DNA from 2 places in the Xanthomonas sp. NCPPB 1132 genome. Region 2 is predicted to be linked to the other one. Evidence: predicted binding sites of a transcription regulator. Region 2 holds the regulator's gene; the other holds the start of a gene.

Region 1 (11,387 bases), 660 kb from region 2:
CTGGGCTGAGCGCGGCAAGTGTCTCCCCGCTGTCGTAGGAGCGGCTCTTGTCCCCCTTTCGGGGATCAGCCGCGACAGGCATTCCCGGTAAGGCCTGTCGCGGCTGAAGCCGCTCCTACCCCGTCTTGCCATGCATCCGCTGCCGAAGATGGCGATCGGCACATCCGCGCCATCCCGATTCGGCCTACCATCGGTAGCGATCCTCCCCACGGACGCCACCATGATCCTTGTCCTGCGCCGCGCTGCGTTCGCCGCGGCCTGTGTTTCCCTTGTCGCCGCCGCCCAGGCCGACGCCGCCACTGCTGCTACGGCTGCCGCGGACAGCGCCGGCACCTACGATCCGCAGGCGCTGTTCGCACCGCTGCAGTTGCCGCAGCCGGCCAACGCCCACCGCAGCGGCGGCGGCGTGCCCGGCCCGCAGTACTGGCAGAACCGCGCCGACTACGACCTGCACGCCACCCTGGAACCGGCCACGCACACGCTGCGCGGCCAGGAGACCATCACCTACAGCAACCGCAGCCCGGACACCCTGGACGTGCTGTGGCTGCAACTGGACCAGAACCTGTACCGCGCCGATGCCCGCGCCCGCACCCTGCGCGCCGTGCGCGCCGACCGGCCTGCACCGCAGAGCACCGACGGCTACCGCATCGCCAAGGTCGAACTGGAGCAGGGCGGCAAGCGCGTGCCGGCCACCTTCCTGATCGACGACACGCGCATGCGCGTGGACCTGCCGCAGTCGCTGGCCAGCGGCAAGGCGCTGAAGCTGCACATCGACTACGCCTATACCGTGCCCGGTACCTGGGGCGGCCGCACCGCGGTCACGCCCACCGCCGATGGCGACATCTACGAGATCGCGCAATGGTATCCGCGCATGGCGGTGTACGACGACCTGCGCGGCTGGGACACCCAGCCCTACCTGGGCGCGGAGTTTTACCTGGAGTACGGCGATTTCGACTACGCGGTGACGGTGCCGTGGGACTACCTGGTCGCCGGGTCCGGCGAACTGGTGAACCCGGCGCAGGTGCTCACCGCCACCCAGCGCCAGCGTCTGGCGCAGGCGGCCGCCAGCGACAGCACCGTGACCATCCGCGGCGCCGATGAAGTGGGTACGCCGGCCAGCCGGCCCAGCGCCAGCGGCACCCAGACCTGGCGCTTCCACATGGACCACACCCGCGACGTTGCGTTCGCCGCCTCGCCGGCCTTCGTCTGGGATGCGGCGCGGATCAACCTGCCCGCGGGCAAGCATGCGCTGGCGATGTCGGTGTATCCGCGCAGCGCGGTCGGCAGTGACAAGTGGGGCCGCTCCACCGAGTTCGTGAAGGCCTCGATCGAGCACTTCTCGCAGTGGTATCCGTACCCGTGGCCGGCGGCGGTGAACCTGGGCGGCCACGGCGCCGGCATGGAGTACCCGGGCATCGTCTTCGACGACATGGAGGACGGCGGCAAGCAACTGTTCTGGATCACCGCGCACGAACTGGGCCACGGCTGGTTCCCGATGATCGTCGGCTCCAACGAGCGCCGGCATGCGTTCATGGACGAGGGCTTCAACACCTTCATTGACGTCTACGCCTCCGACGCGATCAATCACGGCGAATTCGCGCCCAAGCGCGATGGCGAGTACGCGCCCGGCGGCGGCAACCCGGTGGACGAAATCCTGCCGCTGCTGGCCGACGCGAAAGCGCCGACCCTGCTCGATCGCGCCGACGCCACCAGCGAGACCTACCGGCATCCGCTGACCTACTTCAAGGGTGCGCTGGGCCTGGTGCTGCTGCGCGAACAGATCCTCGGGCCGGCGCGCTTCGATCCGGCGTTCCGCAAGTACATCGCCACCTGGGCCTACAAGCACCCGACGCCGTCGGACTTCTTCCGGCTGATGGAGAGCGAGTCCGGCGAGGACCTGAGCTGGTGGTGGCGCGGCTGGTATTTCAACAACTGGCAGCTGGACATGGGCGTGCGCGCGGCCGCCTACGTCGACCACGACCCGGCCAAGGGCCTGCTGGTGACCCTGCGCAGCCGCCAGAAGCTGGTGATGCCGGCGACCCTGCGCATTGACTTCGCCGACGGCAGCCACCTCGACCAGCGCGTGCCGGTGGAGACCTGGATGCAGCAGACCCAGCCGCAGATCCGTGTGCCGAGCACGCAGAAGGTGCTGCACGTGACCTTGGATCCGGACCACGTGCTGCCCGACGCCGACCGCAGCGACAACCGCCTCGATACGGTGAGCTGAGCCGCGCGCGGCGGTCCGCAGTACCGCCGCGCCCGCGCAAACGTGCTGCGGCCGCAACATTCGCGGCCGCCCGCCATCGGCGCGCGCCTGTCCCTGTTCGCCGCGCCGTTGGTGTTGGCGGCGCGTGCGATGCGCGTGCGTTCGCCGTCGTTGCCGGCGGCCGGCGCCCACCGTGGCGCGCGTGCAGACGGCCTGTCTCCGCCTGTCGCTGTCTGTCTCCTGCGGACCGTGCGTGTCCGCTTGTCCTGTCCTGTGCGGCGAACGGAGTGTGGGATTCCAGTTCGGTGTCGCGGCGATTGCGTGGGCCGCCGCGCGCATTCCAAGAATGCGCCGGCCCCCACGCCCCCGTGTTGGCGCATGCGCGCACTGCCATGTGGCCTGCACTCATCGCGACAGATGGGAGAGAGATCATGCAGCAGCAGTTCCGCAAGGGCGCATTGGCGCTCGCTCTGGCCTTGTGCGCCGCTCCGGCCTTCGCCGGCCCGGTCGGTTATGGGGCCAACACCACCGGCGGCGGCAGTGCCATCCCGGTCAACGTCGCCACGATGGAGGCGATGCAGGCGGCGATCGACAACTACGCCGGCTCCGGCGGCCTGGTGCTCAACTACACCGGCAGCTTCAACTTCGCCAGCATCACCGACGTGTGCACGCAATGGAAGCTGCCGGCCAAGACCGTGCAGATCAAGAACAAGCGCGACATCACCATCAAGGGCGCGAATGGCTCGTCGGCGAACTTCGGCGTGCGCGTGGTCGGCAACGCGCACAACGTCATCATCCGCAACATGACCATCGGCCTGCTGCCCGGCGGCGAGGATGCCGATTCGATCTCCCTGGAAGGCAATTCCAGCGGCCAGCCGTCCAACATCTGGGTGGACCACAACACCATCTTCGCCTCGCTGACCAAGTGCGCCGGCGCCGGCGACGCCTCCTTCGACGGCGGCATCGACATGAAGAAGGGCGTCAACCACGTCACCGTGTCCTACAACTACATCCACGACTACCAGAAGGTCGCGCTCAACGGCTACAGCGACAGCGACACCCAGAATGCCGCCGCACGCACCACCTACCACCACAACCGCTTCGAGAACGTGGAATCGCGCCTGCCGCTGCAGCGGCGCGGCTTGAGCCACATCTACAACAACTACTTCAACAACGTCTTCACCTCCGGCATCAACGTGCGCATGGGCGGCGTGGCGCTGATCGAGGCCAACTACTTCGAGAACATCAAGAACCCGGTCACCTCGCGCGACAGCAGCGAGATCGGCTACTGGGACCTGATCAACAACTACGTCGGCAGCGGCATCACCTGGACCGTGCCGGAAAGCACCAGCAAGCCCTACGCCAACGCGACAACCTGGATTTCGTCCAAGACCTACCCGGAGCCGCTGGGCTATCTGTACACGGCGATCCCCGCCGCGCAAGTCAAGGCCAAGGTCATCGCCACCGCCGGTGCAGGCACCAATCTGGCCGAATGAAGCGCCCCGCCTCCGTGCCCGATGGCGCGGAGGCGGTCGACGGCGGCTGAACTGTGTGTCGTTTGCCGCATGTCGGCCGCACCCGCGTCGCGGCCGCGGCAACGGCCGCTCGGGCCGTATCGCATCGGCGACGCCAGAGCAGGCCATTAATTCACATGGATTTCACACGTGCGGACCGATCGGGGAACGGTCCCCGTGCGGCGTGCACGCGCCGGTCACAAGGTTGACCCAATTCAAAAAACTGTGCGCAGTTGCGCATCAAGAATCGCAGCCGACCGCCGTTACCTACTGCGAGTACCCGCACGGGACATCGCCGATGCGGTCGGGGCTGGAAGTGTCCTTTCCTTCTTCTCCGTCGCATCGCGCCCAGGCCGTTGGCCTGAGGGCGTCCTGCGCGATCCAGATCGTGGCGCGGGTCGCTCTCCTTTTCTTACTTGGTGCCTGCTCATGATCGGAATCCTGCAACGCTACAACGTCGGGACGCGGCTCGCGTCCGCCTTCGGCGTCCTCATCCTGCTGTCCTGTGCGCTCGTCGTCGCCGGTCTGCTGACGTTGAAACAGGCGCGCGACATGATGGACACCATCGTCAACCGACGCATGCAGATCCTCGATTACACCAGCGAGATGCGCAACGCCAGTTCGCTGATCGCGATCAACCTGCGCAACATCGTGCTGCCGACCACGCAGGAGGAGAACGAAGGCTTCACCAAGATCGTCGAAGAGCAACGCCGCTACTACGACCAGATCCACGACAAGCTCTATGCGATTCCGGTCAGCGACGCCACCGGCACGCAGATGCGCAAGCAGATCGACGACGCCTACCAGCGCACCCGCGCGGCCAACCAGCAGGTGCTGGAGCTGGGCATGCACTACAAGCCCGACGAAGCTCTGAAGGTGATGCTGGGCCAGGCCGCGCCGGCGAACAAGCAATGGCAGGACGCCATCACCGCCTATGCCAACCGCCAGCGCGTGCGCGGCGCCGAAGCCTACGCCAGCGCCAACGCGGCGATGGACCGCGGCCGCAGCCTGCTGGTGTCCGGCGGCATCGTCGTGGTCCTGGTCAGCGGCCTGCTGGCGTGGCTGATCACGCGTAGCCTGACCGTGCCGCTGACCCGTGCCACGCGCGTCGCCGAGGCCATCGCCAGCGGCAAGCTGGACAACGACGTGCGCACCGATGCCCGCGACGAGACCGGGCGCCTGCTGGTCGCGATGCAGGGCATGCAGCAGCAGGTCAGCAACCTGATCGGCGCGCAGTTGGAGATGGCCAAGCGCCATGACGCCGGCGAAGTCAGCCATCGCATCGAAGCGCAGGCCTTCCCCGGCGACTACGGCCGCATGGCCGCCGAGACCAACGCGCTGGTCGCCTCGCACCTGGCGGTGAAGACGCGCCTGGCGCAGATCATGGGCCGCTACGCGATCGGCGACCTGTCGCAGGACATGGACCGCTTGCCGGGCGAAGAAGCGGTGCTGAGCCAGACCATGGACGAGGTCAAGGCCAACCTGTCGGCGATGAACGGGCAGATCAAGCAACTCGCCACCTCCGCCGCGGACGGCGATTTCAGCGCGCGCGGCGACGCCGAGCGCTTCCAGTACGACTTCCGGGTGATGGTGGAGAGCCTGAACCAGCTGATGGCCACCGCCGACGGCAATCTGCAGGCGCTGTCGACGCTGCTGCAGGCGATCGCCGCGGGCGACCTGACCGCGCGCATGCACGGCGACTTCCGCGGCGTGTTCGCGCAGATGCGCGACGACGCCAACGCCACCGCCGAACAACTGGCCGGCATCGTCGGCCGCATCAAGCATTCGGCGGTGTCGATCAATGCCGCGGCCACCGAGATCGCCGCCGGCAACGACGACCTGTCGCGCCGCACCGAACAGCAGGCCGCCAGCCTGGAAGAAACCGCAGCCTCGATGGAGGAGTTGACCTCCACGGTGCGCCAGAACGCCGAGCATGCCCGCCAGGCCAACCAGTTGGCGGTGGGCGCCGCCTTGGTCGCCTCGCAGGGCGGGGCGGTGGTCGGCCAGGTCGTGACCACCATGAGCGGGATCGAGGATGCGTCGCGGCGCATCGCCGATATCATCTCGGTGATCGACGGCATCGCCTTCCAGACCAACATCCTGGCCTTGAACGCCGCGGTGGAAGCGGCGCGCGCCGGCGACCAGGGCCGTGGCTTCGCCGTCGTCGCCAGTGAGGTGCGCACCCTGGCGCAACGTTCGGCCAGCGCTGCCAAGGAGATCAAGGGTCTGATCGACGACTCGGTGAGCCGTGTCGCCGAGGGCTCGGCGCTGGTCGACCAGGCCGGCAAGACCATGACCGAGATCGTGAGCTCGGTGCAGCGCGTCACCGACATCATGGGCGAGATTTCCGCGGCTTCGCAGGAGCAGTCGGCCGGCATCGAGCAGGTCAACCAGACCGTGACGCAGATGGACGAGAGCACCCAGCAGAACGCTGCGTTGGTGGAAGAGGCCAGTGCGGCGGCGCGCTCGATGGAGCAGCAGGCGGTAGAACTGAGCCAGGCCGTGGCGCTGTTCAAGCTGGACGCCTCGGCGGCCACGCCGGTGGTCCAGGCGCCGCGTCAGCACGCCGCCCCGGCGCCCGCAGGCAAGCGCAGCGTCGGTCCGGCAGTCGTGAAGGCCTTGCCGGCACGACGTGCGGCACAGCCGGCAGCGGCGATGGCGGTGGACAAGGACTGGCAGGAGTTCTGAGCCGCACGAGGTTGTGTCATCGGGCGGGCGGCGCAGTGCGCGCCGCTCGCTCTGTCGAAGGCCGGCGGCCCTGGTGCCGCCGGTGTCGTGTCCAGCCGATCCGGGCGCCGCGTGCGGCAGCCGAGCGACCGCATCCTGGTCGATGCGGCGACTGGCCGGAGGGCGTCGCCACCGCGTGCCTTTGCGCCGTGCATCGCCGTCACGTTGCTCCTCCTGCGCAGGCGCGCGCGCAGTCTGCCGCATGCGTCGCCGTCATCCGTGCATCCATCGCGCGTCACCGTCGACGTGCCTCCATGTCGCGCACGCGCCGAGCGCCGTCGCGCAACTTCTCTTCTCCGACAGATGCGGCAATGCGAACGCGATCGCGTTTCCCCGCCTGTGCCGCGCATCCGGATGGGGGCGTGCGCCATCGGATCGACCCATTTCCCGTTCGCCGCGCGTGCGTGCTGCAAGCAAACGTCATGCCGCTTGTTGCAACAAGGAATGCACACGCCTTTCACGCAAAACCGTCGGTTCGCGCGTCGCGCGCATGGGCTCTCCACACCCCTGTCATATGCCTGAGGGTGTTCAATAAATTCTCTGCAATCGCCTCTCAAGTCCGGCCACGGGGGGCCGTTACATCGCCCGCACATTGAGCAGGGTGCGGTATCAAGCGTTTGATTTGAAACGCTTTTTTCACGGTTTCTTCATCCTGATTCGATGCGGGCGCGCACAACGGCGACTGGTCGGCGTGCGCGGTCCGGGGCACCTGATCGCCCCTTTCAAATTCCCCCAAACAGGCCATTCCATGATTGCATTCCTTCAGCGCTACAACGTCGGTGCCCGGCTCGCCACCGCGTTCGGCCTCCTCATCCTGCTGTCCTCGGCGCTGGTCGTTGCCGGGCTGTTCACCCTGTTCCAGGCACGCGAGCGGCTGGACGGCATCGTCCAGCGCAACATCGCCGCGATCCGCGCTTCCAGCGAGATGCTCAACGCGAGCTCGGCCGTGGCGATCAATGTCCGCAACATCGTGTTGCCGACCTCCCAGGAGGACAACATCCGCTTCGCCAAGGTCATTACCGAGCAGCGCGCGCGCTACCAGGAGGCGCGCAAGCGGGCGGGCGCCATTCCCAGTGGTGCGCAGAGCCAGGCCGTGCTGGCGGAAGTCGATCGCGCGCGGCAGCTGACCGTGGACGTCAACAACCGCGTCATCGATCTGGGCATGCACTACAAGCCTGACGAAGCACTGGCCCTGCTGATGGGGCAGTCCGCGCCGCTGACGCAGAAGTGGCAGGACGCCATCGCCCGCTACGCCGATCTGCAGGCCACCCGCAGCAACGAGGCCTATGCGGCGGCGACGGCGGCGATGGCGCGTGGGCGCGCCATGCTCATCGCAGGCGGCCTGGCGGTGGTGCTGGTCAGCAGCGTGCTGGCCTGGTTGATCACCCGCAGCCTGACCGTGCCGCTGAATCGCGCCACCCGTGCCGCCGAGGCCATCGCAGCCGGCCGCCTGGACAACGACGTGGCCACCGACGCGCGCGACGAACCTGGCCGCCTGCTGCTGGCGATGAATGGGATGCAGACGCAGTTGCAGCGCTTCTCCCGCGAAACCACGTTGATGATCGAGCTGCACGCGGACAAGGACATGAGCCACCGCATGCCGCAGGACTTCCCCGGCGTGTACGGTGAACTGAGCAAGGGCATAAACACCATGATGTTCGAGCACCTGGACGCCATCGTCGACGCCATCGACGTGCTCAACGCATACGCCAACGGCGACCTGCGCCGCGATGCCCGCCGCCTGCCCGGCAGCCGCGCGGTGCTGCACGAATCGATGGACGCGGCCAAGGCCAGCCTGCTGGCGATCAATACCGAGATCAAGCGTCTGGCGGCGGCGGCCGCGGCCGGCGACTTCAGTGCCCGCGGCGATGCGGCCAGTTTCCAGCACGACTTCCGGCTGATGGTGCAGGACCTCAACGCGATGATGGAGGTCAGCGATCGTAACCTGGGCAAGCTGTCGTCCCTGCTGCAGGCCATCGCCGCCGGCGATCTCACCGCGCGCATGCACGGCGAGTTCCACGGGGTGTTCGCGCGGATGCGCGACGACGCCAATGCCACCGCCGACCAGTTGACCGGTATCGTCGGCCGCATCCAGACCGCGGCGGTCAGCATCAATGCCGCCGCCACCGAAATCGCCACCGGCAACGACGATCTGTCGCGTCGCACGGAGCAGCAGGCCGCCAGCCTGGAGGAGACCGCGGCCTCGATGGAGGAGCTAACCTCCACGGTGAAGCAGAACGCCGAACACGCGCGCCAGGCCAACCAACTCGCCAGCGGTGCGGCCTCGGTGGCCTCGCAGGGCGGCGTGGTGGTGGGCCAGGTGGTCGAGACCATGAGCGGGATCGAGGCGTCCTCGAAGAAGATCGCCGACATCATCGGCGTCATCGACGGCATCGCCTTCCAGACCAATATCCTGGCGCTCAACGCCGCGGTGGAAGCGGCGCGTGCCGGCGAGCAGGGTCGCGGTTTTGCGGTGGTCGCCAGCGAAGTGCGGACCCTGGCGCAGCGTTCGGCCAACGCCGCCAAGGAGATCAAGACGCTGATCGACGACTCGGTGACCCGCGTTGCCGAGGGCTCGGCGCTGGTCGATCGCGCCGGCAGCACGATGCAGGAGATCGTCGCCTCGGTGCAGCGCGTCACCGACATCATGGGCGAGATCTCCGCGGCCTCGCAGGAGCAGTCTGCCGGCATCGAGCAGGTCAACCAGACCGTCACCCAGATGGACGAAAGCACGCAGCAGAATGCGGCGCTGGTGGAAGAAGCCACCGCGGCCGCGCGTTCGATGGAGCAGCAATCGGTGGAGCTGACCCAGGCGGTGGCGCTGTTCAAGCTGGACGGCGCACCCGTTGCCGCGCCGTCGCCAGCACCGGTGCAGGCGCGTGCCAGGACTGCCGTGCCGACGGCCATGCGCGGCCCGCGCCCGCTGGCCGCGGCCGCACCGGCACGACGCGCGCCGGCGTTCGCCGCGGCGGTGGCGCTGGACAAGGACTGGCAGGAGTTCTGAGCCTGTCAGCCTGGCATTGCTGAGTTGCAGCGTGCGTGACCCCCTCAGATAGAAGGGGGTCATGCCGTGCGAACGCTGTGGGGCGGTAACCCCAAGTGCGTGAAATCACTTTCCTTCGCTGCAGGACGCAGCAAAGACACACATGTCAGCTTACTTGGGCGCCGTGCCCCGCGGAGTGCTGATCACGTAGGACGTGATGTACTGGCCATTGGAGTCATAGACCACCACGATGGTGGTGTTGGCATCGCGGTAGACCACGGTGGCGTTGCACGGGCAGCTGGCCGCGGCGGTCACCATGCCCAGCGGCTGGTTCTTCGCGTCGTTGACCGCGATCATCTGCTCCTCGGCGGCGCTGCCGATCGGCAGCCGCGTGTCGGTGCCGGGCGTAGCGCTCAGCACCGTGATGACCTCGTCCTGCAGCGAGTTGATCTGCACGAAGCGCAGGCCGGCCTTCTCGAACGTGTAGACCTTGAACAGCGGCGACAGGCTGACGTTCTGCTTGCCGATGGGCAGGCGTTCGCCCATGCCCTGGATCGCGTCGGCGGCGTTGAGCGGCGCGCGCTGGGCGGCCTGCAGGCAGGGCGCGGCCAGCGCAGCCGCCAGTACGGTGAGGGTCAGCAGCGGTTTGATCATGGTGTCTCTCCTTGTCTGGATGTACGGACCTGTACGCCATGGGACGAGCGACAGCCGTGGTCCTTTCCGGCCGGGGCGCCCGCAACGGGCCGTCTCCCGGTCCGTCGTCGCCTGCGGTCCTCCCGGCTCCGTGTTCGCCCTCATCGGCAGGTGCGGAAATAGGAGACTTTGCAGGCGTCGAGTTCAGTATTTCTGACGTTAGTATCTCTGTCAATAAGAAAAATCAACCATGTAAGCGGGAATGGCGTTGGTGTCGGATGTAAGGGGATTCCGTACATTGGCAGGGTTGGGCCGTTCCGCCGTGTCGTTTGCAGCGAAAGGCGGCCGTCGGCATCCCCGCGCGGTGTCGCTGGCAACCACGTGCGCGGATCCGCGCTGCGTTGCAGCAGCCGTCCCGCTGCGGCGGGCCGATCCGCGGCCGCAAGCGGCCAAACGCATGCGCAGCCGCACGTCGTCGCCGTCAGCCTGTATCGTGTCGCGTTTTCCGCACCCGACCGAGCCGATGCCGCATCCGTCCGCGCCTGTCCCGCCTGCCGCCGCTCCCGCTCTGCGCCATGCGCTGAAACCACGGCAACTGATCATGATGGGCTTGGGCAGCGCGATCGGCGCCGGTCTGTTCCTGGGCTCCGGCGTCGGCGTGCACGCGGCAGGGCCGGCGGTGTTGATCTCCTACCTGGTCGCCGGCGCGCTGGTGATCATCGTGATGAACGCGCTGGGCGAGATGGCGGCGGCCAAGCCGGCCAGCGGCGCGTTCTCGGTCTATGCCACCGACGCGATGGGGCCGACCGCCGGCGCCACCGTGGGCTGGCTGTGGTGGCTGCAACTGGTGATCGTGATCGCCGCCGAGGCGGTGGGCGCGGCCGGCCTGCTGGCGACGGTGTGGCCGGGCTTGCCGGTGCCGGCGGCCGCGATCGCGTTCATGGCCGCGTTCACCGCGATCAACCTGCTGGGCGTGCGCAACTTCGGCGAATTCGAATTCTGGTTCGCCATCCTCAAGGTGGCGGCGATCGTCGGTTTCATCCTGGTCGGCATCGCCTTGCTGGCCGGCTGGCTGCCTGGTGTTCCCTCGCCGGGCCTGTCCAACGTCACCGGCAACGGCGGCTTTGCGCCGAAGGGCCTGGCCGGCATCGGCGCGGCGCTGCTGGTGGTGGTGTTCGCCTTCGGCGGCACCGAGATCGTGGCGGTGGCCGCGGCCGAGACCGCCGACCCGGAGCGCAGCATCGCCCGTGCCATCCGTACCGTCGCCTGGCGCATCCTGGTGTTCTACATCGGCTCGCTGAGCGTGATCATCGCGGTGGTGCCC
Region 2 (11,387 bases):
CGCCGACTTCAGCATCCCCGAGGACGTGTTCCGCAACGCCCCGATCAGCGTACCCATGCCCAGCCCGTTCGCCGCCGCAACCCCGGCCCCGGCCCCGGCCGCGGAGGCCATGCCGGCCTGGCGCGACGACGTCGCCGCGGTGGCGCTGACCCCGCTGGCGAGCCCGAGCACGGCTCCGGCCCCGGCCGCGCCGAGCGTGGCCAAGGCCGACGCGCCGGCCGCTGCCGGAATCCCGGCGGCCGCCACGCTGGCGGCGGTGCCGACCTTCCCCGCCCCGCAGAACGACGAACAATTGACGCAGCTGCGCGACGAACTGGCGCTGATGCGGCAGATGATCGAGCGCGAGATGAACCGCCTCACCGACGAGCGCCTGCGCGGCTCGCCGGTGCGCGCCCAGGCGCTGGAGCTGATGGACGACTACGGCTTCGACAGCGGCATCACCCGCGACGTGGTCATGCAGATCCCCGCCGACCTGGAGCTGCACCGCGGCCGCGGGCTGATGCTGGGCCTGCTCTCCAAGCGCCTGCCGATCGCCGCGCTGGACCCGCTCGAGGAAGGCGGCGTGATCGCCCTGATCGGCCCGACCGGCGCCGGCAAGACCACCACCATCGCCAAGCTGGCCTCGCGCTTCCTGGAGCGCCATGCCGCCCGCGACGTGGCCCTGGTCACCACCGACACCATCCGCGTCGGCGGCCGCGAACAGTTGCACAGCTACGGCCGCCAGCTCGGCATCGCCGTACACGAGGCCGACAGCGACGCCGCGCTGCAGCAGCTGCTGGAGCGGCTGGCCGACTACAAGCTGGTGCTGATCGACACCGCCGGCATGGGCCAGCGCGACCGCGCCCTGGCTGCCCAGCTGCACTGGCTGCGCGCCTCGCGGGTGGTCCGATCCTTACTGGTACTCCCCGCCAACGCCCATTTCTCCGACCTGGACGAGGTGGTGCGCCGGTTCGCCGGCGCCGACCCACAGGGGGTCATCATGACCAAGTTGGACGAGACCGGGCGGTTCGGCAGTGCCTTGTCGGTGGTCGTGGACCACCGCCTCCCCATCACCTGGGTGACCGATGGACAGCGTGTGCCGGACGACCTGCACCGCGCCAACGCCGCCAGCCTGGTATTGCGCCTTGAAGATTTGCGGCGCGCTGCCGATAAGCCCTGTACTCCGGAGCAGACCCATGCCGTCGCGTGACTACGTCAATCTGACCAATGCCTTCCCCCTGTCGGCGACGCGCAGCGAACCGCTGGGTCCGGTGCGCACCATCGCCGTGACCGGCGGCAAGGGCGGCGTGGGCAAGACCAACATCTCGGTGAACCTGTCCATGGCGCTGGCCGACATGGGCAAGCGCACCCTGCTGCTGGACGCCGACCTGGGCCTGGCCAATGTCGACGTGCTGCTGGGGCTGACCCCCAAGTTCACCGTGGCCGACCTGGTGGCCGGGCGCTGCACCCTGGAAGAGGTGCTGATCGACATGCCCAACGGGCTGATGGTGGTGCCCGCCGCCTCCGGCCGCCGCTACATGGCCGAGCTGCCGCCGGCCCAGCACGTGGGCCTGGTCAACGTGTTCTCGGAACTGCAGCGCGAGCTGGACGTAATGATCGTCGACACCGCCGCCGGCATCACCGACAGCGTGCTGACCTTCTGCCAGGCCGCGCAGGACGCGGTGGTGGTGGTCTGCGACGAGCCGGCCTCGATCACCGACGCCTACGCCCTGATCAAGGTCCTCTCGCGCGAGCGCGGGGTGGACCGGGTGCAGATCGTCGCCAACATGGTCCGCGACCTCAACGAAGGCCGCCTGCTGTACGACAAGCTCAGCCGGGTCTGCGAGAAGTTCCTCGGCGATGTGTCGCTGAACTACCTGGGCTGCGTGCCGCAGGACGACTGGCTGCGCCTGTCGGTGCAGCGCCAGCAGCCGGTGGTCAAGGCCTACCCGTCCAGCCCGTCGGCGCAGGCGATCTCCGAGATCGCCCGGCGCACCGCGCGCTGGCAGGCGCCGACCGCCCCGCGCGGCAACGTCGAGTTCTTCGTCGAACGCATCATCCAGCGCGGGGTGGCCGCATGAACGCCGCCGCCCACTACCGCGCCGTCCAGCGCAACAGCGCCAACGACTACATCACCCAGCACTCGGACCTGGTCCGGCGCATCGCCCACCACCTGGCGGCGCGGCTGCCGGCCAGCGTCGAGATCGACGATCTGATCCAGGCCGGCATGATCGGCCTGATCGAGGCCTCGCGCAGCTACGACGCCGAACAGGGCGCCTCGTTCGAGACCTACGCCTCGATCCGCATCCGCGGCGCGATGATCGACGAGATCCGCCGTGGCGACTGGGTGCCGCGCTCGGTGCACCGCCGCGCCCGCGACGCCGCCTCGGCGATCCGCAAGATCGAACAGAGCACCGGCCGCGCCGCCGCCGCCAACGAAGTGGCCGCGGCGATGGACATGCCGCTTCCCGAATACCTGCGTTTGATGGAAGATGCCGCCCGCGGCCAGGTGCTGAGCCTGGAGTCGCGCATCGAGGACCATGGCGAGCTGGATACCATCGCCAAGGGCGGACCCAATCCGCAGCAGATGCTCGAGCGCAGCGAATTCGGCCGCGAGCTGGGCAAGGCGATCGCGCAGTTGCCCGAACGCGAGCAGTTGGTGCTGTCGCTGTACTACGAGCAGGAATTGAACCTCAAGGAAATCGGCGCGGTGCTCGGGGTCAGCGAGTCGCGCGTGTGTCAGATCCATGGCCAGGCCACGGTACGGTTGCGCGGACGCCTGAAGGCGTTCGAGGTCGCCGATGCCGGTCTGGAAGACGAAGAATAGGAACCCTCAGGAGTCAGTGGTGAACAAGAACATGCGGATTTTGATCGTGGACGATTTCTCGACGATGCGACGCATCGTCAAGAATCTGCTCGGCGATCTGGGCTTCACCAATACCGCCGAGGCCGAAGACGGCAACAGCGCCCTGGCCGCGCTGCGCTCGGCGCCGTTCGAGTTCGTGGTCACCGACTGGAACATGCCGGGCATGACCGGCATCGATCTGCTGCGCAACATCCGCGCCGACGACAAGCTCAAGCACCTGCCGGTGCTGATGGTCACCGCCGAGGCCAAGCGCGAGCAGATCATCGAGGCCGCGCAGTGCGGCGTGAACGGCTACATCATCAAGCCGTTCACCGCGCAGACGCTGCAGGAGAAGCTGGGCAAGATCTTCGAACGCCTGGGAGCGACCGCCTAAATGGAAGCCACCGCCGAACGTACCGCCCTGATCGAACGCCTGCAAGGCGCGCTGGACGCGCTGGAAAACGGCGACGAGGCCGGCTGGCGCAGGGAGATCGACACCCTCGCCGCCTGGCGCACGCGGCCGATGATGCAGGGCCTGAGCCGGCTCGCGCGCGATCTTGGGCAGGCGCTCGGCGAACTGCCGGTGGTGCCCAGCGAGGCCGGCGAGCTGGACGACGCCTGCTCGCGCCTGGACCACGTGGTGGAGATGACCGAACAGGCCAGCCACCGCACCCTGGACCTGGCCGAGGAATGCCGTGCGCTGGCCGACCAGCTCGCCGCCGGCGGCCTCAGCGGCGACCAGGGCGAGATCCTCGACAAGATCCGCCACAACCTCACCGAAATGGCCCTGGCGCAGAGCTTCCAGGACCTGACCGGGCAGATCATCCGCCGCGTTGCCGGCATCGTGCGCCGCGTGCACGAGGGCTTCGGCGCGTTGGGTCTGCCGCCGAAGGAAGAAAACAGGAAGGCCGACGGCAGCCTGGCCGGCCCGGCCCTGCCCGGCCTGGACCGCCACGGCGTGTCGCAGCACGACGCCGACGACCTGCTGTCCGGACTAGGACTGTAACTTTATGAGCGCCGTACCCGACGACATCGCTGCCGACTTCATCATCGAGGCCCAGGAAATCCTGGACCGGCTCGGCGAGCAGTTGGTGTCGCTGGAGCAGGCGCCCGAGGACAGCGGCCAGCTCAACGCCGTGTTCCGCGGTTTCCACACGCTCAAGGGCGGCGCCGGCTTCCTGGCGATCAACGCCATGGTCGAGCTGTGCCACGCCGCGGAGGAAACCCTGGGCATGGCCCGCGCCGGCCAGGCCACCCTGCAGGCGCGGCACTTCGACGCCGCCCAGCAGTCGCTGGACTACCTGCAGTCGATGCTCGACGCCTTCGGCAGCGGCCAGGAGCCGCCGCGCGCGCCGCCGGAGCTGATCGCGCAGTTCGACGCGCACGGCGACGCCGCGCCGGCACCGGCACCGGCCAAGAGCGCCGCGCCGGCGCCCGCCGTAGCAGCGGCCGCCATCCCGGCCACCGCCGCGGCTGCGGGAGACCTGATCAGCGACGACGAATTCGAGGCGCTGCTGGACCAGTTGCACGGCGATGCGCCGCCGGCGGCCACGCCGCAGGCGCTGCAGCCGGCGCCGCGTGCGCCCAGCGCCGCGCCCAAGGCCGCGGCCGCCCCGGCCAAGGCCGCCGAGCCCGAGCACACCGTGCGCGTGGACACCAAGCGCCTGGACGCGATCGTCAACCTGATCGGCGAACTGGTGCTCTCGCGCAACCGTCTCAAGACCCTGCGCGTGCGCCTGCGCGACGAGGAACTGGACCGCGCGGTCAGCAGCCTGGACATCGCCACCGCGCGCCTGCAGTCGGCGGTGATGCGCACGCGCATGCAGCCGGTCGGCAAGGTGTTCTCGCGCTTCCCCAAGGTGGCGCGCGACGTCGCCCGCTCGCTCAACAAGGAAGTGGAGCTTGAGCTGATCGGCGCCGACACCGAACTGGACCGCAACCTGGTCGAGGCGCTGGCCGATCCGCTGGTGCACCTGGTGCGCAACGCGATCGACCACGGCATCGAAGCCCCGGCCCTGCGCGAAGCCACCGGCAAGCCGCGCGGCGGCCATGTGCGCCTGTCGGCGCAGCAGGAAGGCGACTACGTCAGCATCGAGGTGCAGGACGACGGCGCCGGCATCGACCCGGAACGGCTGCGCGCCAAGGCCCGCGAGAAGGGCCTGATCGACCCCGAGGCCGCCGCCCGCCTGACCACCGAGGAATGTCTGCACCTGGTGTTCCTGCCCGGCTTCTCGACCAAGTCCGAGGTCACCGACATCTCCGGCCGCGGCGTCGGCATGGACGTGGTGCAATCGCGCATCCGCGAACTCAGCGGGCAGATCCAGATCCAGTCGGAACTGGGCCGCGGCAGCCGCTTCCTGATCCGCGTGCCGCTGACCCTGGCGATCCTGCCGACCCTGCTGGTGCAGGCCGGCGACACCGTCTATGCGCTGCCGCTGGCGCGCGTGGTGGAAGTGCTGCATGCCCCGCGCCGCTCGCTGGGCTGGTTCGACGGCCGCGCCGTACTCGACCGGCAGTCGCACACCCTGCCGCTGGTGGACCTGCGCCAGTGGCTCAACATCGACGCCCCGCAACTGCCGCTGCTCACCGTGGTGGTGCTGCAGGCCGGCGAATCGCGCATGGGCCTGGTCGTGGACCAGGTCCGCGGCCGCGAGGAAGTGGTGATCAAGCCGCTGCCGCGCTCCCTGCGCGGCCTGCCCGGCTACGCCGGCGCCACCCTCATCGGCGACGGCCGCCTGGCGCTGATCCTGGATGTGGATGGCTTGAAGGCTTGAGGAGCTGGGATTGGGGATTCGGGAGTGGGGATTCGCAACGGCGACTTCCCTGGCGCCTCGTTTTCCCTGATTCCGCCGTAGGAGCGGCTTCAGCCGCGACGCGGTGAGGCTGGGATTGACGATAGCACGCACAGCGCAGTGCCAATTGCCGAGACGATCCGAACGATTGTGCTCAGGTAACGCGCCAAGGTCCGCGCGTCGCGGCTGAAGCCGCTCCTACGGCACACCGACCAACCCTCTGCCCTCGCGCTCTTGCGAATCTCCAATCTCCAATCCCAAATCCCGCCCCCATCAAGTCCCAAGCCCCGTTGCCGATACCTCCTGCATGGACAAGCTCAGTCTCATCGGCCTGCTGTTGGCGATTCTGTCGCTCATCGGCGGCAGCATCCTCAAGGGCGCCGGCATTTCGGCGCTGTGGTCGCCGGCTGCGTTCGTGATCGTGATCGTCGGCACCGTCGCCGCGATCCTGGTGCACACCCCGCCGTCCGTGTTCCGCCGTGCGTTCCAGATCGCCAAGTGGATCCTGTGGCCGCCGCCGAGCGATCGCCAGGCGCTGCTCAAGCAGATCGTGGAATGGAGCAACATCGCGCGCCGCCAGGGCCTGCTCGGGCTGGAGAACCAGGTGCCGCAGCAGCAGGATCCGTTCGTGCGCAAGGGCCTGCAGATGCTGGTGGACGGCGTGGAGCCGGAAGCCATCCGGCACATGCTGGAGATCGACCTGGACGGCCAGGAACATTGCGACCTGGCCGCGGCCAAGGTGTTCGAGGGCATGGGCATCTACGCACCGACCCTGGGCATCATCGGCGCGGTGCTGGGCCTGATCGCGGTGATGAAGAACCTGGCCGACCCGAGCAAGCTCGGCCACGGCATCGCCGCCGCGTTCACCGCCACCATCTACGGCATCGCCTCGGCCAACCTGCTGTTCCTGCCGATGGCCGCCAAGCTCAAGAGCGTGATCAAGCACAGCTGCGGCGAGCGCGAAATGATCATCGAAGGGTTGATCGCCATCGCCCAGGGCGAGAACCCGCGCAACATCGAATCGAAACTGGCCGGATTCTTGCATTGAGTTGCCAATGGCCCGCAAGCACTCCCACGACGAGCACGCCAACCACGAGGCATGGGCCATCCCCTATGCCGACCTGATGACGTTGCTGCTCGCCTTTTTCGTGGTGATGTACGCGCTGTCCACGATCAACGAAGCCAAGTACCGGGTCATGGCCGACGCGATGAGCGCGGCGTTCGGCGGCACCCCGACGACCCTGCGCCCGGTGCAGGTCGGCGACCACGCGCTGCAGGGCCAGGGCGGCGAGCGGCCGACCCCGATCAAGTCCAGCCCGGCGCTGACCCTGCCCGACCCCAACCGCCTGCCCTCCGGCACCGCGCAGCGCGGCGACGACCTGCGCGATGCGCAGCAGCTGCGCCGCGCGCAACGCCAGCTCGACAGCATCGCCGACCGCCTCGGTGCCGCGCTGGCGCCGCTGATCCAGAAGAAGCTGATCACCGTGCGCCGCGCCGGGCTGTGGATCGAAGTGGAGATCAACAGCGACATCCTGTTCGGCTCCGGCTCGGCCGCGCTCGACCAGAGCGCACGCGCCACTCTGGCGGAACTGGCGCAGGTGCTGTCCGGCGTGCCCAACGGGGTGCGCGTGGAGGGCTATACCGACAACACCCCGATCGCCACCGCGCAGTTCCCGTCGAATTGGGAACTGTCGGCGGCGCGCGCGGCCAGCGTGGTCCACCTGTTCGCCGACCAGGGCCTGCAACCCTCGCGGCTGTCGATGATCGGCTACGGCCAGTTCCGCCCGCGCGCCAGCAATGACACCCCGGCCGGCCGCAACGCCAACCGCCGCGTGGTGCTGGTGATCCTGGCCGATTCCGGCGACAGCAGCGATCCGACGCCGTCGGCCCCCGACCGTCTCAGCGCCGGCGCCACGCCGGCCACCCCGACACCCCCCGCCGCGGCGGCCGCCGGCAGCGCCGGCGGGCCCCGCGCAGTACCTGCCATTGAAGGAGTCAACTGATGCGCATCTGGGCGATCGCCAACCAGAAAGGTGGCGTGGGCAAGACCACCACCACGCTGGCCCTGGGCCGTGGGCTGGCCATGCTCGGGCACCGCGTGCTGATGCTCGATCTCGATCCGCACGCCTCGCTGACCCGTGCCTTCGACGTGCCGCAGGAACCGCAGCCGCCGGGCGTGCTGGATCTGTTCGGGACGCCGCCGGGCGAACTCGCCGCGCTGGCCCGCGACACTGCGGTCGAGCGCCTGAGCTTCGTCTGCGGGCAAACCGCGCTGGCCACCCTGGAACGCCGCAGCGCCAACCAGCCCGGCCTGGGCCTGGCGCTGCAGCAGGCCATGGCCCGCCACGCCGGCCAGCACGACTACATCCTGCTCGACTGCCCGCCGACCCTGGGCCTGCTGATGATCAACGCGCTGGCCGCGGCCGACCGCGTGATCATCCCGACCCAGGCCGAGCCGCTGGCCCTGCACGGCCTGGCCAGCATGGTCCGCACCGTGGACATGGTCGAGCGCTCGCGGCGCCGCCCCCTGCCCGCCTCGATCCTGCCGACCCTGTTCGACAAGCGCACCCGCGCCGGCAACGAGACCCTGCGGCAGATGCAGGACAGCTACGGCGAGCGGGTCTGGGAAGACGCGATCCCGGTCGACACCAAGATCTGCAACGTCAAGGCGCTGACGGTGGCCGGCGTGCCCGGCGACTACCCCGGCCGCGGCCTGGCCGCCTACCGCCGCGCGCTGGAATGGCTGGTGGCCAGCGATGCGACGCCGATGGAGCAAGCCGCATGAGCACTCCCGGCATCATCGACGATTATCTGGAAGGCCTGCTCCACGACGTGATCGCGGAGGAGCAGAAAGCCGTGCCGCCGAGCCCCGCGCCGGTCGCGGTCGCCGACGTGCAAGCACAAACCGAGACGCCGGCACCGGCCCCGGCCCCCGCCGGCCCGACGCCCGAACAGATCGCTGCCGCGGTCCTGGCCGAAGCCGACTCCGATCCGGCACTGGCCGGCATCATGTCGCAGCAGGCGCTGGCGCCCGCCCCGACCGGCCCGACTCCGGAACAGATCGCCGCCGCAGTCCTGGCCGAAGCCGACTCCGACCCGGCCCTGGCCGGCATCATGTCGCAGCAGGCACTGGCGCCCGCTCCGGCTGGTCCGACGCCCGAAGAAATCGCTGCCGCGGTCCTGGCCGAGGCCGATTCCGATCCGGCCCTTGCCGGCATCATGTCGCAGCAGGCGCTGGCACCCGCTCCGGCTGGTCCGACGCCCGAAGAAATCGCTGCCGCGGTCCTGGCCGAAGCGGATTCGGATCCCGCCCTGGCCGGCATCATGTCGCAGCAGGCGCTCGCACCCGCCCCGACCGGCCCGACGCCCGAACAGATCGCCGCCGCCGTCCTGGCCGAAGCCGATTCCGATCCGGCGCTGGCCGGCATCATGTCGCAGGACGCGCCCGCGCCTGTCGCGTTGACCCCGGCCCAGCAGGCCGAGCGCCAGGCCGACCTGGATGCGGTCGCGGCGATGGAGCGGCAGCGTGCCGCCGTGCCGCGCGATCTGGCCGCCGAAGACGATGCCGCCGCCGCGCACGCAGTCAAGCGCCCGCCGATGGCGGTGCCGCCGGAACGCCGCGCCGAGGCCAGCCGCGCCCAGGCCGCCGGCGCCAAGCTGCCGCCGAACCTGCAGTCCTTCATGGCCCCGAGCGTGCCGCACGGCTCGGCCATCGCCCCCGACCGCCTGTCCGAGCGCCGCACCCGCTGGCTGCGCCTGCGCTGCGGCGAGCAGGCCTACGCGCTGGAGCTGCTGAAGGTGCAGGAAGTGGTGCTGCCGGTGCCGCTACTGGCGCTGCGCGGCACCCCGCCGGCCATGCTCGGCATCATGAACCTGCGCGGCCAGGTGGTGCCGGTGCTCGACCTCGGCGTGCACCTGGGCGCGGCCCCGATCGAGATGGACATGCAGACCCGGGTGGTGGTGCTGGAAGAGAACGGCGAGACCCTCGGCCTGCGCGTATCGGCCGTGGAAGACGTGGCCAGCCTCAGCGACCAGCAGATCGAGCCGCCGGACAACGCGCGTATCTGCCGCATTTCCAATCATCTGTTCCGCGGCGTGGCGCGGCTGGCGCAACAGCCGATGATCCTGCTCGACGCCGAGCAACTGCTGCACTGACCCGGGCCGGCGGGCGGCAACTGCGAACGGTGCCGCACTTTCCAACCGCCGCTAAAGCTTTTCAGGCCACGGCCGTTATCTGCCATAGACCATTGGTGCGGAGTAGTGATGAGCACAGTCCCCCTTGGCGAAGATCTCGGTATCGAGACCAGCGCCGACCTGAAACAACGCCTGACCGCGTTCCTTGCGTCGGACGACGTGCTGCGGCTGGACGCCGGCGAGGTCCGCCGCATCCATACCGCGTCGGTCCAGGTGCTGTGCGCATTCGTCGATGCCCGCCGCAAGGACGGCAAGCGCACCGAATTCGAGGCCTGCAACGCGACCTTCCGCGACGCGGCCCGCCTGCTAGGGGTCAGCGAATCGCTGGGCCTTCCTGCAACCCCTGACAATCTGAAATCTGTGGAGAACGCGGCATGAGCGCACGTATCTTGGTTGTGGACGATTCGGCGTCGATGCGCCAGATGGTCTCCTTCGCCCTCACCTCGGCCGGCTTTGCCGTCGAAGAAGCCGAAGACGGCGCGGTCGCACTGGGCCGTGCCAAGGGCCAGCGCTTCAACGCGGTGGTCACCGACGTCAACATGCCGAACATGGACGGCATCACCCTGATCCGCGAACTGCGGCAGCTGCCGGACTACAAGTTCACCCCGATGCTGATGCTGACCACCGAGTCGGCGGCGGAAAAGAAATCCGAGGGCAAGGCCGCCGGCGCCACCGGCTGGCTGGTCAAACCGTTCAATCCCGAACAGCTGATCGCCACCGTCCAGAAAGTCCTGGGCTGATCCCTTCCCTCCTTTTCCGGATTCCCGCCCCATGAGCATGGACCTGCAACGTTTCCACGCCACCTTCTTCGAGGAAAGCCGCGAAGGGCTGGATGCGATGGAAGCCGGATTGCTGTCGTTGGAAGAAGGCAATCGCGACCCCGAGACCATCAACTCGGTGTTCCGCGCCGCGCACTCGATCAAGGGCGGCGCCGCCACCTTCGGCTTCGAGGCGATGGCCGGCCTGACCCACGTGCTGGAGACGCTGCTCGACGAGCTGCGCGCCGGCAAGCGCGAAGTCGAAGCGCACGCGATCGACGCCATCCTCGGCTCGGTGGACGTGCTGCGCGCCCTGCTGCGCGAAGCCGAGCACGGCGTCCCGGCCGATCCGGCCGCGGTGAAGGCCGTGCACGACCGCCTGCAGCACGCACTGAACGGCGGCCCGGCCGCACCGGCCGCGGCCACCCCGGCGGCGAACCAGCCGGCCGAGCCGGAAGCCTGGCAGATCGGCTTCACCCCGGCGCCGTCGCTGTTCATGAGCGGCAACGACCCGCTGCGCATCATCCGCGAACTCGAACACCTCGGTCCGCTGCAGGTCGCCTGCCGCACCACGCGCATGCCCGGCTTCGCCGAACTCGACCCGCTCGAGGCCTACCTGGCCTGGGACCTGGGCCTGGTCGGCAAGATTCCGCGCAGCGCCATCGAAGACACCTTCGCCTGGGTCATCGACGATTGCGAACTGGAGATCCGTCCGGTGCCGCCGCCGAGCCTGGCTACTGCGCCGGCACCGGTGCTGACCGCGCCGCCGACCGCCGCCACCGCCGCGCCGGCCGCCGCCGTGGCCGCCAACGCACCGGC

The links. The regulator FliA, encoded in region 2, starts transcription of late flagellar genes. The targets are predictions, from matches to a motif close to TAAAGTTTNNCNNNCNNNGGCCGATAA.
Region 1: AC1G9L_RS07755 (methyl-accepting chemotaxis protein) is a predicted target of FliA. The motif match lies at 3,961-3,987, and genes of this name have one in related genera.

The regions. Positions count from the first base shown of each region.
Region 1 is NZ_CM152819.1:1,839,272-1,850,658, forward strand. It holds gene AC1G9L_RS07740 (aspartate carbamoyltransferase catalytic subunit) at 1-9, shown strand, start outside; gene AC1G9L_RS07745 (M1 family metallopeptidase) at 221-2,227, shown strand; gene AC1G9L_RS07750 (pectate lyase family protein) at 2,638-3,702, shown strand; gene AC1G9L_RS07755 (methyl-accepting chemotaxis protein) at 4,150-6,408, shown strand; gene AC1G9L_RS07760 (methyl-accepting chemotaxis protein) at 7,196-9,451, shown strand; gene AC1G9L_RS07765 (hypothetical protein) at 9,602-10,084, opposite strand; gene AC1G9L_RS07770 (amino acid permease) at 10,587-11,387, shown strand, end outside.
Region 2 is NZ_CM152819.1:2,501,054-2,512,440, reverse strand. It holds gene flhF (flagellar biosynthesis GTPase FlhF) at 1-1,189, shown strand, start outside; gene AC1G9L_RS10610 (MinD/ParA family ATP-binding protein) at 1,176-2,060, shown strand; gene AC1G9L_RS10605 (RNA polymerase sigma factor FliA) at 2,057-2,806, shown strand; gene cheY (chemotaxis response regulator CheY) at 2,826-3,218, shown strand; gene AC1G9L_RS10595 (protein phosphatase CheZ) at 3,219-3,830, shown strand; gene AC1G9L_RS10590 (chemotaxis protein CheA) at 3,835-5,598, shown strand; gene AC1G9L_RS10585 (flagellar motor protein) at 5,924-6,664, shown strand; gene motD (flagellar motor protein MotD) at 6,672-7,619, shown strand; gene AC1G9L_RS10575 (ParA family protein) at 7,619-8,401, shown strand; gene AC1G9L_RS10570 (chemotaxis protein CheW) at 8,398-9,771, shown strand; gene AC1G9L_RS10565 (STAS domain-containing protein) at 9,880-10,188, shown strand; gene AC1G9L_RS10560 (response regulator) at 10,185-10,550, shown strand; gene AC1G9L_RS10555 (chemotaxis protein CheA) at 10,582-11,387, shown strand, end outside.